DNA from 4 places in the Vibrio sp. SCSIO 43133 genome. Region 3 is predicted to be linked to each of the others. Evidence: predicted binding sites of a transcription regulator. Region 3 holds the regulator's gene; each other region holds the start of a gene.
The links. Region 3 encodes PurR, which represses purine synthesis genes. Its sites were predicted from a motif close to TNANGNAAACGTTTNCNTNA; they were not measured.
Positions count from the first base shown of each region.

Region 1: the regulator PurR is predicted to act here: its motif matches at 1,722-1,741, upstream of folD (bifunctional methylenetetrahydrofolate dehydrogenase/methenyltetrahydrofolate cyclohydrolase FolD).
Region 2: the regulator PurR is predicted to act here: its motif matches at 1,738-1,757, upstream of pyrD (quinone-dependent dihydroorotate dehydrogenase).
Region 4: the regulator PurR is predicted to act here: its motif matches at 1,603-1,622, upstream of JKJ11_RS12785 (NCS2 family permease).

Region 1 is NZ_CP068024.1:833,657-837,404, reverse strand. Features, by position in the region: gene JKJ11_RS04080 (helix-turn-helix transcriptional regulator) at 1-188, shown strand, start outside; gene JKJ11_RS04075 (hypothetical protein) at 283-1,344, shown strand; tRNA gene JKJ11_RS04070 (tRNA-Arg) at 1,531-1,607, opposite strand; gene folD (bifunctional methylenetetrahydrofolate dehydrogenase/methenyltetrahydrofolate cyclohydrolase FolD) at 1,813-2,676, shown strand; gene JKJ11_RS04060 (lytic murein transglycosylase) at 2,732-3,709, opposite strand; gene JKJ11_RS04055 (YcgL domain-containing protein) at 3,734-3,748, opposite strand, start outside.
Region 2 is NZ_CP068024.1:1,825,292-1,829,039, reverse strand. Features, by position in the region: gene JKJ11_RS08705 (NAD-glutamate dehydrogenase) at 1-1,631, shown strand, start outside; gene pyrD (quinone-dependent dihydroorotate dehydrogenase) at 1,847-2,857, shown strand; gene JKJ11_RS08695 (cell division protein ZapC) at 3,017-3,562, shown strand.
Region 3 is NZ_CP068024.1:2,398,606-2,402,353, forward strand. Features, by position in the region: gene torD (molecular chaperone TorD) at 1-540, shown strand, start outside; gene purR (HTH-type transcriptional repressor PurR) at 843-1,847, shown strand; cyclic di-GMP riboswitch class I at 2,027-2,114, shown strand; gene JKJ11_RS11335 (TfoX/Sxy family DNA transformation protein) at 2,230-2,820, shown strand; gene JKJ11_RS11340 (TVP38/TMEM64 family protein) at 2,940-3,623, shown strand; gene JKJ11_RS11345 (putative signal transducing protein) at 3,623-3,748, shown strand, end outside.
Region 4 is NZ_CP068024.1:2,716,126-2,719,873, forward strand. Features, by position in the region: gene gpt (xanthine phosphoribosyltransferase) at 1-258, opposite strand, end outside; gene JKJ11_RS12785 (NCS2 family permease) at 290-1,582, opposite strand; gene JKJ11_RS12790 (aminoacyl-histidine dipeptidase) at 2,476-3,748, shown strand, end outside.

The DNA.
Region 1 (3,748 bases), 1.6 Mb from region 3:
ATGCGGAAACTGAGGTGTGTGAACTCATCGCCAGTGGCTATACCCGCAATGAAATTGCGGCTCTTTTAGAGCGCTCCACCCACACGATTAAAGATCATATTAAATCGATATTCATCAAAACCGGCAGTCATTCCCAGTCCGACTTAATAGCAACATTGCTGACTAGTCCTGTCTACCCCCCCTCTTAGGGGATAGGTTATTTGTGGTTAGTTTTGTAGTTTTTAATACGGCCTTTACGGTTAAAAAACAAACACACTAACAACATTTACAAAGGGAATTGTCATGTCTATTCGAGCGAGAAAAGGGCTTTTAGCCTCCTCACTATTGACTATTTTTCTAGTTGGCTGTAATTCAGATTCATCGGACGGCGATGCATTGAGCACCAGTAAACTTGAGTTATCCACACTATCTGCCTGCTCATTCGATGATCCTGTTGCCCCAACAGAGAATGATTACCAAGCCGCTGTTGCAACGTGCTCGTCTTCCAGCAGTCAAAATGCCCAAGCTCAGAGTACCTCAGTTCAAAGTACCCTAGCTAAAGATACGACGTACTTTAGAATTAACAATAAGGGACAGGTTAGGTCATTCGAAGCTCAAAGTGATGGGAAGTTTATCTATCATTATATTGGTGCGGGAGGTGAGTCAGGGACTGCCAGTGAATCCAATGGTTCGACCCGCTTTGATTGGCTGGATCCAAAAGACGGTTATATTCTCATTAATGTCATTGATGAGGATGCGCAATCAATATCAGCACTCATCTACGAATATTACTTTGATGACGATACGTCGCAATACGAAACCACGTATTACAGCTCGTTATTTGCTAAGGCTTATACGCCTGTCCAATGTAAACAGCGCGACAATCCTAACTTTGAAGACAACCTTACCGATGAACATGCGGTCACAAAAACCGAGTTCGACACGATTATCACCGACCAATGCAGAGTAACGCTAGGTGGCAAATACGCCAAATTCGATGAAGCAAGATTGATAAAAGCACAAGATGTCTACAGTGGCGATGGTGAAGGCAATTATGAGCGATTTGTATTTGACAATACTCCTAGCTCAGTCAACACAGGCTGGTATGAGTTTGAAATACGCGACAAAGATGATGCTTTAGACAGTTCCGGGGAATGGAAAGTCAATGACGATGGTGCATTATTGCTGACTCTAACCGAGAAAGGCATAGAATATGAGCATCAGCTTTATATTACAGCAACTGATGGCTTTACGACCATGGTGAAAGTATTTACAACGTCTGATGAGTATATAAATCAGGGATTTGCAACAGATGTGGGGTCTTTAAGCTCTTTGGTCATGTACTCTCAAGAGCCTGACTTCTAAACCGTACAAAGTCCAAAGTCTTAACAATAAAGAGTAACCGTACTTAGCCGGTTACTCTTTTGCCATTTATAACCATTTGAACAACCAAAACGATAATATTGCGAAAACAGTTCAACAATGCGAAAAGCAGCACTAGATCAGCTAACAGGGTAAAACAGACAGAGATTGAATAGCAAGAGAGGAGAATGGCACGCCCTGTAGGATTCGAACCTACGACCACATCCTTAGAAGGGACGTGCTCTATCCAGCTGAGCTAAGGGCGCGCTATAGGGAAAGGATTATACGAGTTAAGACTGGTAAATCAATGGCTTTGTGACTCATACTAGTTTAAGTGCCCAAAAAAAAGTCAACATACCATTAAAAGCTGAAAAACACACCAATGCAAACGTTTGCGTTGTAGCTTTTGAAATAATTTTCTGGGACAATGCACACAAAAATAACAGCCAATTAACTTTCTCAAGGAAAATTATGTCTGCTCAAAACATTGACGGGAAACTTATTTCTCAAACCGTACGCTCTGAAGTCGCTGCTCGTGTTAAAGCGAGAACGGATGCAGGGTTAAGAGCGCCGGGACTGGCGGTCGTTTTAGTCGGTGAAGATCCTGCGTCACAGGTTTATGTGGGTAGTAAGCGCCGTGCTTGTGAGGAAGTTGGTTTTGTTTCCAAATCCTTCGACCTGCCAGCAAATGCCAGTGAAGCTCAACTACTCGCTCTCGTTGATGAGTTAAACGAAGACCCAGAAGTCGATGGCATTTTGGTTCAGTTGCCTCTACCGGCTGGAATCGATACTACACACGTTTTGGAACGTATTACTCCAGAAAAAGATGTTGATGGATTCCATCCATATAATGTCGGCCGTCTAGCGCAACGTATCCCCAAGCTACGCTCATGTACGCCTAAAGGCATTATTACGCTGCTAGACCGTTACAATATACCAACAAGAGGCAAGCACGCCGTTATCGTTGGTGCGTCTAACATTGTAGGTCGTCCAATGACATTAGAACTGCTACTTGCCGGATGCACCACCACCACGTGTCATCGTTTCACCAAAGATCTTGAAAGCCATGTGCGTCAAGCTGATATCGTTGTCGTAGCCGTAGGTAAACCAAACTTTGTTCCAGGTAATTGGATCAAGAAAGGGGCTGTTGTAGTCGATGTAGGTATCAACCGCTTAGAGAACGGCACTTTAGTGGGTGACGTAGAATATGATGTGGCCAGAGAAAACGCTAGCTTCATTACCCCTGTCCCAGGTGGTGTCGGCCCTATGACGGTTGCCAGCTTGATTGAAAATACGATGATTGCCTGCGAACAGTTCCACACCGCAAAAAAATAATCGGTTGTTCGATTTCTAAAAAAGGACTGACGTCAGAGACGCCAGTCCTTTTTATTTAATCCATAGCAATACGATCTGCAAGATGACTCACAGCGAGGGCGAAGTAATATGAACGATTCCACTTCATCAGGACATTGTAGTTGTTATATACCAAGTACACACGGCCATTTTCGTCATCGGGCATAATAAGCCATGCTTTGATATCTTCGTCCAACTGAGGCAGTGGTCGACCATCGTAACGAGTGACACCGAGCTTACTCCACTCCTTAAGATACTTACCTTTTTCAGCTTCACGCCCTTGTAAATCGGGTGAAATACCATGTGGTACTTTGACCTGACGACCCCAAGTATATTTATCGTCCCAACCAGATTTCGCTAGGTAATTCGCTGTCGAGGCAAACACATCGGCTTCACTATCCCAAATGTCTTTTTTCCCGTCGCCATTACCGTCAGCGGCAAAGTTCAAAAACGAACTCGGCATGAACTGGCTTTGACCCATTGCCCCCGCCCATGAACCTTTCATATCATCGGGAGCAATATGCCCTTGTTGAAGAATCGTTAATGCCGCTAGTGCTTCTTTACGGAAGAAGGCTTCACGGCGTCCTTCATAAGCTAACGTCGATAAGGCATCGATTACACGATAATTACCAGTAAAGCGTCCGAAATTACTTTCTACGCCCCAAAGCGCGACAATAAACCTTGGTTGAACACCGTATTCATCACCGATACGTTTTAGCTCAGCATAATACTTGTTGTGCAATTCTTTGGCCTGCTTCACTTTCCAATCAGGCACCGCTCTTGGAATATATTCGTCCAGCGTTAGCTTTTTTTCAGGTTGGTTACGGTCAGCAGTGACAGCTCTCGGCTTATACTCGACACCTTTAAATGCCTCTGTCAGAATTTGTTCAGAGATACCTTGTTGACGAGCTTCTTCTTTAAGCCCAGCAACGTACTCTTCAAACGTTCCTTTCTCTTGCGCAAATGCGCTCGTGGCTAGGCTTGCTCCTAGCATAACTGACAATAATCTCTTCACCGTGCCCTCCCCTGAGCATCTAGGCTATTTTTGCTGAGC
Region 2 (3,748 bases), 570 kb from region 3:
AAGCATCCATGGCACCAAATGATCTTATCAAGATGATTCTCTCCATGGAAGTCGATCTACTTTGGAACGGCGGTATCGGTACCTACGTCAAGTCTAGCGCTGAAACGCATACTGATGTAGGTGATCGCGCTAATGACGTACTACGCATCAACGGCAACGAATTGAAAGCCAAGGTAGTTGGTGAGGGCGGTAACTTAGGTATGACTCAACTGGGGCGTATTGAGTACGCTTTAACTGGTGGTCGTGTTAATACTGACTTTGTTGACAATGTAGGTGGTGTAGATTGCTCCGATAACGAAGTTAATATTAAGATCTTCTTGAATGGTCTTGTGTCTAACGGTGATCTGACAGTCAAACAACGCAATGAAATCCTTGAGTCTATGGAAGATGAGGTTGGCGAAATTGTTCTAGATGATGCCTATTGCCAGTCAGAGTCTATCTCAGTAACAGAATTCCAAGGCGTATCGCTAGTCAAAGAACAGATTCGTTTCATACATACGCTAGAAAAAGCAGGTCATTTGGATCGTGGTTTGGAATATATTCCATCTGATGAAGAGCTGATTGAGCGCGAGAAACAAGGCATTGGAATGACAAGACCTGAGCTCTCAGTGCTGGTGGCTTACGGTAAGATGGTATTGAAAGAAGAACTGGTGACTGATGAGATCGCGACCGATGCGTATCATCAGCAGCAACTGACACAATACTTCCCATCTGAGTTACGCCGTAACTACATAGAAAGTATGTCAACGCATCCTCTGAAGGCTGAAATCATCTCTACAATGCTTGCAAATCAGATGGTTAACGAAATGGGATGTAATTTCGTGACTCGTCTACAAGAAGAGACGGGTGCCACAGTAGTTGATATTGCCAACGCATACGCAGCATCTAGAGAAATCTATGGTTTTGCATATACTTTCGAGCAAATACGTAAACTTGATAATATTGCCAGTTCAGAAGCGCAATATGAGCTGCTGTTTATTGTACGCCGCACATTACGCAGACTTGCTCGTTGGATCTTGAGAAATCGACCTGGCAAACAGTCGGTTGAGCAACTCGTTGCTCGCTACCGTGATGACGTTATGAAAGTAGAGGAAACACTTGAAACTTGCCTTGTAGCTGAAGAAGTAGCGGAACATCGTCTACAAGCTGAAAACTGGGTGGTGCAAGGAGTAGGAAAAGAGCTGGCCAATTATGTAGCTCGTTTATCTAGCTTACTATCCGCTGTTGATATTTCGGAAATCGCTGCAGAAGCTAACTTTAGTGTTGAGCAAGCCTCTAAACTCTATTTCCATCTCGGTGATCGTCTATCATTGCATTGGTTCTTAAACCAAATAAACAGTCAAGGCGTTGACAATAATTGGCAAGCTCTTGCTAGGGCAGCATTCCGCGAAGATCTAGACTGGCAGCAACGTTTGTTGACAGCGCAAGTCCTTAAATGTGGCTGTGGTGGCGATAACGAAGACGTTATCCTGTCACTTAATAATTGGATGGAAACTAATGCGAGTAGTTTGCTTCGTTGGGAAAATATACTCAACGAGTTCAAAGTAGGTAATGTTCATGAGTTTGCTAAGTTCTCTGTAGCACTCCGAGAATTGAGCTTGTTAAATTTAAATTGTGCAAACACACAATAAATAGATACTGCTAACCGGTTTTATTAAGTGATAAGCGCCTTTTATAGGCGCTTTTTTATTGTCGAGAGAATAATGAGTGACAATGTCACATAATTTGTGTCTTTATTCGCCTAATCGTTTGCGTTTTCGCGAGAAAACTAAAAACTTCATTGCATGTTCAAACAAATAAGTAAATAATACCACCCCGTTTACACGGGTTTTCTATCGGAGGCACAATGCTTTACCGTCTTGCCAGAACTGGCTTTTTCCAACTTGATGCCGAAAAGGCTCATGATCTCGCTATTCAGAACTTCAAACGTTTTACTGGCACTCCTCTTGATCTAGCATATCGTCAACAACTTCCTAATCGTCCTGTTGAATGTATGGGGCTGACTTTTAAGAACCCTGTAGGTCTTGCTGCAGGTCTTGATAAGAATGGCGAATGCATCGAAGCGTTTGGTGCTATGGGCTTTGGTTTTGTGGAAGTAGGGACTGTGACACCTCGTCCTCAACCAGGTAACGACAAACCTCGTCTTTTCCGTTTAGTTGAAGCTGAAGGGATTATTAATCGAATGGGTTTCAATAACCTAGGTGTCGATAACCTTGTAGAGAACGTAAAGAAAGCAAAATTTGACGGTATTCTAGGTATTAATATCGGCAAGAACAAAGACACTCCGATCGAAAAGGGTGCTGAAGACTACATTATCTGCATGGAAAAGGTATACGAGCACGCTGGTTATATTGCCGTAAACATTTCCTCTCCAAATACTCCGGGACTGCGCAGCCTTCAATATGGTGAAGCACTTGATGAGCTGTTAGAAGAACTGAAGACGAAACAAGCGGAACTTGCTGAAAAACATAATAAATATGTACCTTTGGCATTGAAGATCGCTCCGGATCTTAGTGACGACGAGATTGGCCAAATCTGTGAATCGTTGATCAAAAATAAAATTGATGGTGTGATTGCAACGAATACTACGTTGGATCGTTCTATCGTAGAAGGAATGAAGCATGCGAATGAAGCTGGTGGCTTAAGTGGTCGTCCAGTTCAATCACGTAGTACCGAAGTAGTGCGTCTACTTGCTGAGAATTTGCAAGGTAAGCTGCCAATTATCGGTGTTGGCGGCATTGATTCCTATGTTTCTGCGAAAGAGAAGTTGATGGCAGGTGCAACACTCGTCCAAGTTTACTCCGGATTCATTTACCATGGTCCAAAACTTGTTAAAGACATCGTTAAAAACCTGTAATTACTGAAAAGTTACTGGGTCTAACATAAGAGAAGGGGAAAATTGTTTTCCCCTTTTTTTTTGCGTAATCGTTTGTAGAATTATATTCAACTGACAAAAAAGGTAATTAAGCGTTTTACCTAACAGTCTGATTATTCTTTAAATATAAGAGACGGAACGATGCTTAAACCCAGCGATACATGGATCTGGTATATGGATGAGGACGAAGGTTCTCTCATGCTGGATTTGGGAGATGAGATGGTTTTTAGAACCAATCTTTCCCGAAAGCTCCTTGTCGACTGCGCGATGGGTCAGAACAACTTTACTGTAGATGACGCATCCGCGTTCCAAACCTTTAAAGACCAAATAAGCATATTGGGGCTATCTGAGCCTCGACAGGCTGAACTCACACTCTATTGTGTTGCAGCCAAGCGCTTCCATAAGCCCGTTCAGCCAAAGAGTTGGTTCTTTGACCATCAAAATGGCAGCTATCAACCCCAAGAAGGCGATTTAGTCCGATTAGTTAATCAACATTCGGAAGGTTTCTTTATTGTCCTAGAAGTCGGTGAGAGCGCTAGCTTATGTGCCTTAGTAGATTTAGAGTCATTTAGTTTGACTCCAAGTAAAGGTGTTCAATTTGGCCAGAGCATTAAAGTCATGCATGACAGAATGGCTTGTGCGCACCAATTTATGAGAATTAACCAGCCCATTGCTCTTGTCGGTTAAGAGCTTAGTAGGGTAATTCGAGCGCAAAATGCGCCAAATAGAAAAAGCAGTGGCAGCTTTTAGTAGTACACAACGATTCCAAAAACGTTCCTCGTAGAAATTTATCGGCCTTCATGGCCGATTTTTTTTTGCCTCAATCCTAGAGGATACACCTCGTATTTGCCACCATCTTCCTATCTTGTTTTT
Region 3 (3,748 bases):
ATACGCGCTTTCCTTACCGGACTGGGTGAAAACCCAACACTATCAGCTCCTATCGCCTCTATGGTCGACGCACTAAACAGACTGCAAGTAAGAGAAGATGCCCAACTTGAGTTGTCTGCTGATTTTTGTGATCTGTTTTTGAAAACAGATAAGCATGGGGCGCTACCTTATGCTTCTTTATATATTGGTGAGTCAGGTCTGTTAAACGACAAACCCGCTCAAGTGATGTCAGAGTTGCTTGCGGAGCATAATATTGCGGTAACTGAAAACTTAAACGAACCAGCGGATCATTTGGCTATTGAGCTCGATTTTCTCGGGAACCTCATTATTCGTTCCAACGAATTAGAGTCAGAAGCTCACATGAATGAGGCGATGGAGCAGCAAGCAGAGTTTATTGAACAACACCTGCTAACTTGGGTGCCACAATTCGTGACTAAATGTCAGCAGCACGATGAGTTTGGTTTTTACGCCGCGGTATCAACAGTACTTCAAGCACTCATCAAGCTAGATCTTGATTACTTAAAAGGTGATCAAGCCTAAGATTTTGAGGCGCATGTACTGTTTATCACTCACCGTTACAGACAAAAGTGCGCCTTATCTATAAATTTGTTGTATAAGTGATTGCTTGTATCAATGGGGAAGACTACAATCCGCCGTTTAAATGCAAAAGCCGCTTTGGTATTCAACAAGCACAATAATAATCTGTCGAACTGTTGAACCAAACCGCTGAAAAGCGGTTTTTTCATTCAGAATGCACTACTTATTAGGAACCCATATATTGGCTTCCAGAATTCGAAGCGGTATTGGCTATTAATAGCACTCCGCGATAAAAGGATATAGCTATGGCAACAATCAAAGATGTCGCCCGTCTGGCTGGCGTTTCAACGACCACCGTTTCTCACGTAATTAATAAAACTCGTTTTGTAGCAGAAGCCACACAAGAAAAAGTGATGGCAGCGGTAGATGAACTTAACTATGCACCAAGTGCGGTTGCTCGTAGTTTGAAATGTAACTCGACCAAAACGATTGGAATGCTTGTCACTCAATCTACAAACTTGTTCTTCTCGGAAGTCATCGACGGTGTTGAAAGCTACTGCTATCGCCAAGGCTATACTTTAATCCTATGTAACACGGGTGGTGTCTACGAGAAACAGCGCGACTATATTCGCATGCTCGCAGAAAAACGTGTTGATGGCATTTTGGTTATGTGCTCCGACTTAACTGAAGAGCTACTAGAAATGCTAGACCGTCATTCAGATATTCCGAAAGTGATTATGGACTGGGGCCCAGAAAGCTCTCAAGCCGACAAGATCATTGATAACTCGGAAGAAGGCGGCTATCTCGCAACTAAATATCTGATCGATAACGGTCATACTGACATTGCATGCTTGAGCGGACACCTAGAGAAAGCCGTTTGCCAAGAGCGTATTGTCGGCTATCAGCGTGCTCTAGCGGAAGCGGGTATCGAGATGAAAGATGACCGAATCTTAGAAGGTAACTTCGAATGTGATACGGCCGTGATTGCCGCTAACCGTATTGCAGCAATGGAAGTTCGTCCAACTGCCGTATTCTGCTTCAACGACACCATGGCATTCGGTTTAATGAGTCGCCTGCAACAATTAGGTGTAAAAGTTCCAGAAGATATTTCCGTTATCGGTTATGACAATATCGAATTGGCTGAGTATTTCTCTCCACCACTAACAACAGTGCACCAACCGAAGCGTCGTGTAGGTAAGAATGCGTTTGAGATTCTTCTAGAACGAATCAAAGATAAAGGTCACGAAAAACGCATTTTCGAAATGCACCCTGAGATTGTAGAACGTGATTCTGTCAAAAAACTCACATAATCCTGAAAAAAGTGCCTTTCTAGGCACTTTTTTTTGATCCTCATCCAATAAACTGAACGCTTTATTGTTTGTTTCGACACACTCTCCCGCACAAATCCCAATCGATTATCTGAAGCAATATCACACTTTTACCATACAACCGTCATAGATGTGAGTCATTTTCATTTATTCTAAATATGTCACGCACAGGGCAAACCACTTGAAAGGGTGGGACGCAAAGCCACCGGCCTAAACCAAATTTATTTGATAGGTAGCGGGGTTACCGATGGCAAAGGTATTAGCATTCTTTTGGTTTACCGCTAACAGAAGGCTGACACCCGTTTGCTATACTCTCGGACCTGATTTTGGTGACACAATCAATAACACCGAGAAAAGAATAAGCATGGACAATCCTATACTAAAAAACTCGATGCAATTGTTCGCTCAGCTTGGAAGAGTTAAGTCTCGTTCTATGTTTGGTGGATTTGGTATCTTTATTGACGATACCATGTTTGCATTAGCAGTGAATAACAAATTACATATCAGAACTAACCGTCAGACGATCGCTAAATTTAAGCAACTTGGCTACAAGCCATACGTTTATAAGAAGCGTGGGTTCCCCGTTGTCACTAAGTATTTCGCACTCCCTGAGGACTGTTGGCAAGATCAGGATGTTATCTTGACTCATGCTCGCTCTGCCTTAGAGTTCGCAAAAACAGAAAAAGTGCAACAGTCGGAAACAAAACCCAATCGACTCAAAGATTTACCTAATTTAAGACTGGCTACTGAGCGTATGCTTAAGAAAGCTGGAATTGAATCGGTATACGATCTGCAAGAGCAAGGTTCTGTGGAGGCTTTTAAAGCAATCCAACGAACTCACTCAAATACTGTAGGTCTTGAGTTACTTTGGGCGCTAGAGGGTGCCATTAATGGCACGCACTGGTCCGTGATTCCGCAAAATAAAAGAGAAGAATTGGCCAGTCTTATAAACTAGCCCTTATCGCTCTATACAAAAAATCAGCCTAACGGCTGATTTTTTTAGTTTATGATGAAAGTAAATCTATCCACGCCCTGTCTACTAAACTAATACAGAGTCGTCACAAGGACAGCATCATGAGCAAAAAGCTAATACTCGGAATCGCACTTCTCGCCGTCATTATCATTCTAGGTGTTAATTTTGGACAATATTTAACACTGGAAAATGCTCAGGCTCAGCAAGCTGCACTCAGCGAATATATCAGTCAGAATTTTGTTACTGCCGCATTAGTGTACTTTTTTGCCTATATTGCCATTACCGCATTCTCAATTCCGGGAGCTGCAGTCGTTACGTTACTAGGTGCCGCTTTATTTGGCTTTTGGACCAGCCTTCTTCTTGTCTCTTTTGCTAGTACCATTGGTGCAACCATTGCATTTTTGAGTAGTCGCTTTTTATTGCGTGACTGGGTTCAAAGCAAGTTCGGTTCAAAGTTAGAAACTATCAATAAAGGTGTAGAAAAGGACGGGGCTTTTTATCTATTCTCGCTAAGATTGATTCCGGTATTTCCGTTCTTTTTAATCAACCTATTAATGGGCTTAACACCAATTAAAGTGTCAAAGTACTATTTAGTGAGCCAGCTAGGCATGTTGCCTGGAACTGCGGTTTACTTAAATGCCGGTACACAGCTCGCCAATATTAACAGTTTGTCAGGTATCGTTTCCCCAGCAGTTTTAGCTTCATTTGCCTTGTTGGGATTATTTCCACTGATTGCTAAGTGGATTATGGCGCGAATTTCTCGCTCACCACAGGTACAAGAATAATGAAGGTTTTTATTGGCAATAGTCCGACGGAAGCACATATCGTTCAACAACAATTGAAAAATGAAGGAATCCTTTGTGAAGTTAGAGGTGAAGGGGTTTACACGCTTCGAGGTGAAGTGCCATTT
Region 4 (3,748 bases), 320 kb from region 3:
GATTAGATAACCTTCACCATCATGCTCAGGTGCTTTTAGCACTGTCATGTCACGCTGATGATCGTGATCGTAGCTAGAGATACATACCGTATCTACGTAACGAATACCTAGCTCACGAGCCAGAATTGCAGCAGGAACCAGACCACCACGGCTTACGCCTAGAATGCCTTTCCACTGTTCTGCTGGCATTTGACGCTCAGCAAGTTGACGGCAATATGCGTGCATATTGTCCCATGTGATGATGAATTTGTTAGCCATAGTAAAAACCTAATTAAAACGTGTTCGTGCGTTATGCAGCCAAAATGTACTTCATGATAAAGATTGCCGACATTACCCATACACTTAGAGAAACGTCACGTCCTTTACCACTCAATGCTTTGATCGCCGCGTAAGCAATGAAACCTAACGAGATACCTTCTGCAATAGAGAATGTAAAAGGCATCAGCAAGCAAGTTACAACAACCGGCGCAGCTTCTGTAATGTCTCTCCAGTCGATACCAACTAGACCAGACATCATAAGAATTGCTACGTAAAACAGAGCACCTGCAGTTGCGTAAGCTGGGATCATACCCGCCAAAGGCGAGAAGAATAAAGCAAGTACAAACAAAATGCCAACAACAACTGCAGTCAGACCTGTACGACCGCCAGCAGCCACACCTGCTGTACTCTCTACATATGAGGTTGTGTTTGACGTACCCAGTAGTGCACCTACTGATGTCGCTGTTGAATCCGCTAGAAGCGCTTTGTTCAAGCGTGGGATTTTGCCATCTTTGCCGATTAAATCTGCTTTTTGAGCAACGCCAACCAGCGTACCTGCAGTGTCAAACAAGTCGACGAATAAGAAAGCAAATACCACTGAAATCATGCCAATCTCAAACACGGCTGAGAAATCTAATTGCATGAAGGTAGGCGCAATGCTTGGTGGAGCAGACATGATACCGCCCCACTGCACGTCACCAAAAATAAGACCAAGACCGGTTACCGCCAAGATAGCGATCATTACTGCACCTTTTACACCACGGTGTACAAGTGCAATAGTCAGAAAGAAACCAACTGCAGCGAGAGTTGCTGGCAGTGACGTGATATGACCAAGCGAAACCAGTGTTGCTGGGTTATCGACAACAATACCCGCGTTTTTCAGCGCGATAAGTGCCAAAAATAGACCAATACCCGCAGAAATACCGGTTCTAAGCGACATTGGAATGGAGTTAATGATCCACTCACGAATTTTGAACACACTCAAAAGGATGAACAAGACACCTGAGCAAAATACTGCCGCTAGAGCCACTTGCCATGTGTAACCCATACCTAGCACAACCGCGTAGGTAAAGAACGCATTCAGCCCCATACCAGGAGCCTGTGCGATTGGATAGTTAGCTACGAAGCCCATGATGAAACAGCCAATAGCAGCCGCAAGACAGGTAGCAACGAATACTGCGCCGCGATCCATGCCGGCATCAGCTAGAATTGCTGGGTTAACAAAAATAATGTAAGCCATCGTCAGGAAGGTTGTTAAACCTGCGATGATCTCAGTGCGCACATTGGTACCATGTTCACTGAGTTTAAACAGCCTTTCGAGCATAATCGAATCCCTAAAATGTAAAAAGTAAACGGTTGCGTAAACGATTGGCGCGAATTATAAGGTTATCAAAACGCAAATTCCACCTAGAATTTTGACTCTAAACCAAATAATTTTAAGTTGATATGAAACCTATTCGGTAACAATAACTAACAATTTGATGTAGTTACTCAATCGTCAATAGAATTCAGTGTAGTCAGGCTATTTACCGTTCGTTCACTATTTGAACGTTTTTTGAGATTAAGACGGTAGTTTGGGGAGATAAAAGGCAAAAAAAACGCCACTCAGTTGAGTGGCGGTAGAATAATTTGGTCATCAATTGGGGTATATAACCAACGAAAAATTCTAAATATAGGGGTATAAATCGTTCACTATCTACCAAAGTAGACATTGTACGCGAAGTCTTTTGTGTATACGTTTTGAGTTGTCCAAAACATCGCGCTTGCTAAACCTTTCATAAACATCACCTTCTAACAAAACATCATTGTGCATTAATTGCTTTGAATCTCGGTTCCTTGGAGGCGATAAATCGGGCTCTTTCCGTGAGCAGTATCGTTGAGTCTCTCAACTGTTCAAAAGAATACCATATCGGATTTTTATTACAAGCACAAAAGCGATCTAAGTCACAATTATTTTAATGATGATTAATTTATTACTTAAAACTGTAATTAAATTACAAAAACAACACTATCAAATATGCACCTAGACTCATTCAAGTCTGGTAACTAAGCTTTACCACCGTTTCTACAAGATACTTCAGGTTTGACTACTACCTATTTACAACTAATGATATCCTTTGCTTTATCTTAAATAAGCTAGAAAACCAGACGTTCCCTTCAAAATAAGGGGCATCTGAGGAACAACTATCTAGCAAAGCCCGTCAAAAGGAGAGTTCCGTGTCTGAATTCCATTCTGAAATCAGTAAGTTGTCACCAGCACCTGTCTGGCAATTTTTCGATAAAATCTGCTCTATCCCTCACCCATCTAAGCATGAAGAAGCTCTTGCAGAGTACATTGTCGGCTGGGCAAAGGAGCAAGGTCTTGAAGTAAAACGTGACAAAACTGGCAACGTCTTCATTAAGAAGCCTGCTACCGCAGGAATGGAGCATAAGAAAGGTGTTGTGCTTCAAGCGCACATCGATATGGTACCGCAAAAGAACGAAGATACTGACCATGACTTTACCGTTGACCCAATTCAACCTTACATCGATGGCGAATGGGTAACCGCAAAAGGCACAACATTGGGTGCTGATAACGGTATTGGTATGGCAACATGTTTAGCTGTACTTGCTTCTAATGACATCAAACACGGTCCTCTAGAGGTATTGCTGACTATCGACGAAGAAGCTGGTATGACTGGCGCGTTTGGTCTTGAAGCAGGTTGGCTGGAAGGTGACATCCTACTTAACACGGATTCAGAGCAAGAAGGTGAAGTCTACATGGGCTGTGCTGGCGGTATCGACGCAGCAATTACTTTCGAGGTAAATCGTGAAGCAGCTCCTGAAGGTTATGTGGCGCGTCAGCTGACATTAAAAGGTCTTAAAGGCGGACACTCCGGGTGCGATATCCATACTGGTCGCGGCAATGCTAACAAGCTGCTGGCTCGCTTCCTTGCTGGTCATGCTCAAGAGTTAGACGCACGTCTTATTGAATTCCGTGGCGGTAGCTTACGTAATGCCATCCCACGTGAAGGTTTTGTCACCCTTGCACTGCCAGAAACGAATCTAGCAAAGCTGGACGAATTATACAGCTTCTATACTGAACTGCTGAAATCTGAGCTTGGCGCTATCGAAACCGATATTGTTACCTTTAACGATGCAGCTGACTTAGCTGATGTATTTGCGACAGAATCTCAAGCTCGCTTCATTGCAGCACTAAACGCTTGTCCAAATGGCGTGATTCGCATGAGTGATGATATTGAAGGCGTGGTAGAAACCTCGTTAAACGTTGGCGTTATCACCACTCAAACAGATAAAGTAGAAGTACTTTGTTTGATTCGCTCTTTAATTGATTCTGGGCGTTCACAAGTTGAAGGCATGCTAGCCTCTATCGCAGAGCTAGCTGGCGCTACTATCCAATGCTCAGGCGCATATCCTGGTTGGAAGCCTGATCCAGAATCAGAAATCATGGCTATCTTCCGTGACATGTATGAAGGTATCTATGGTCACA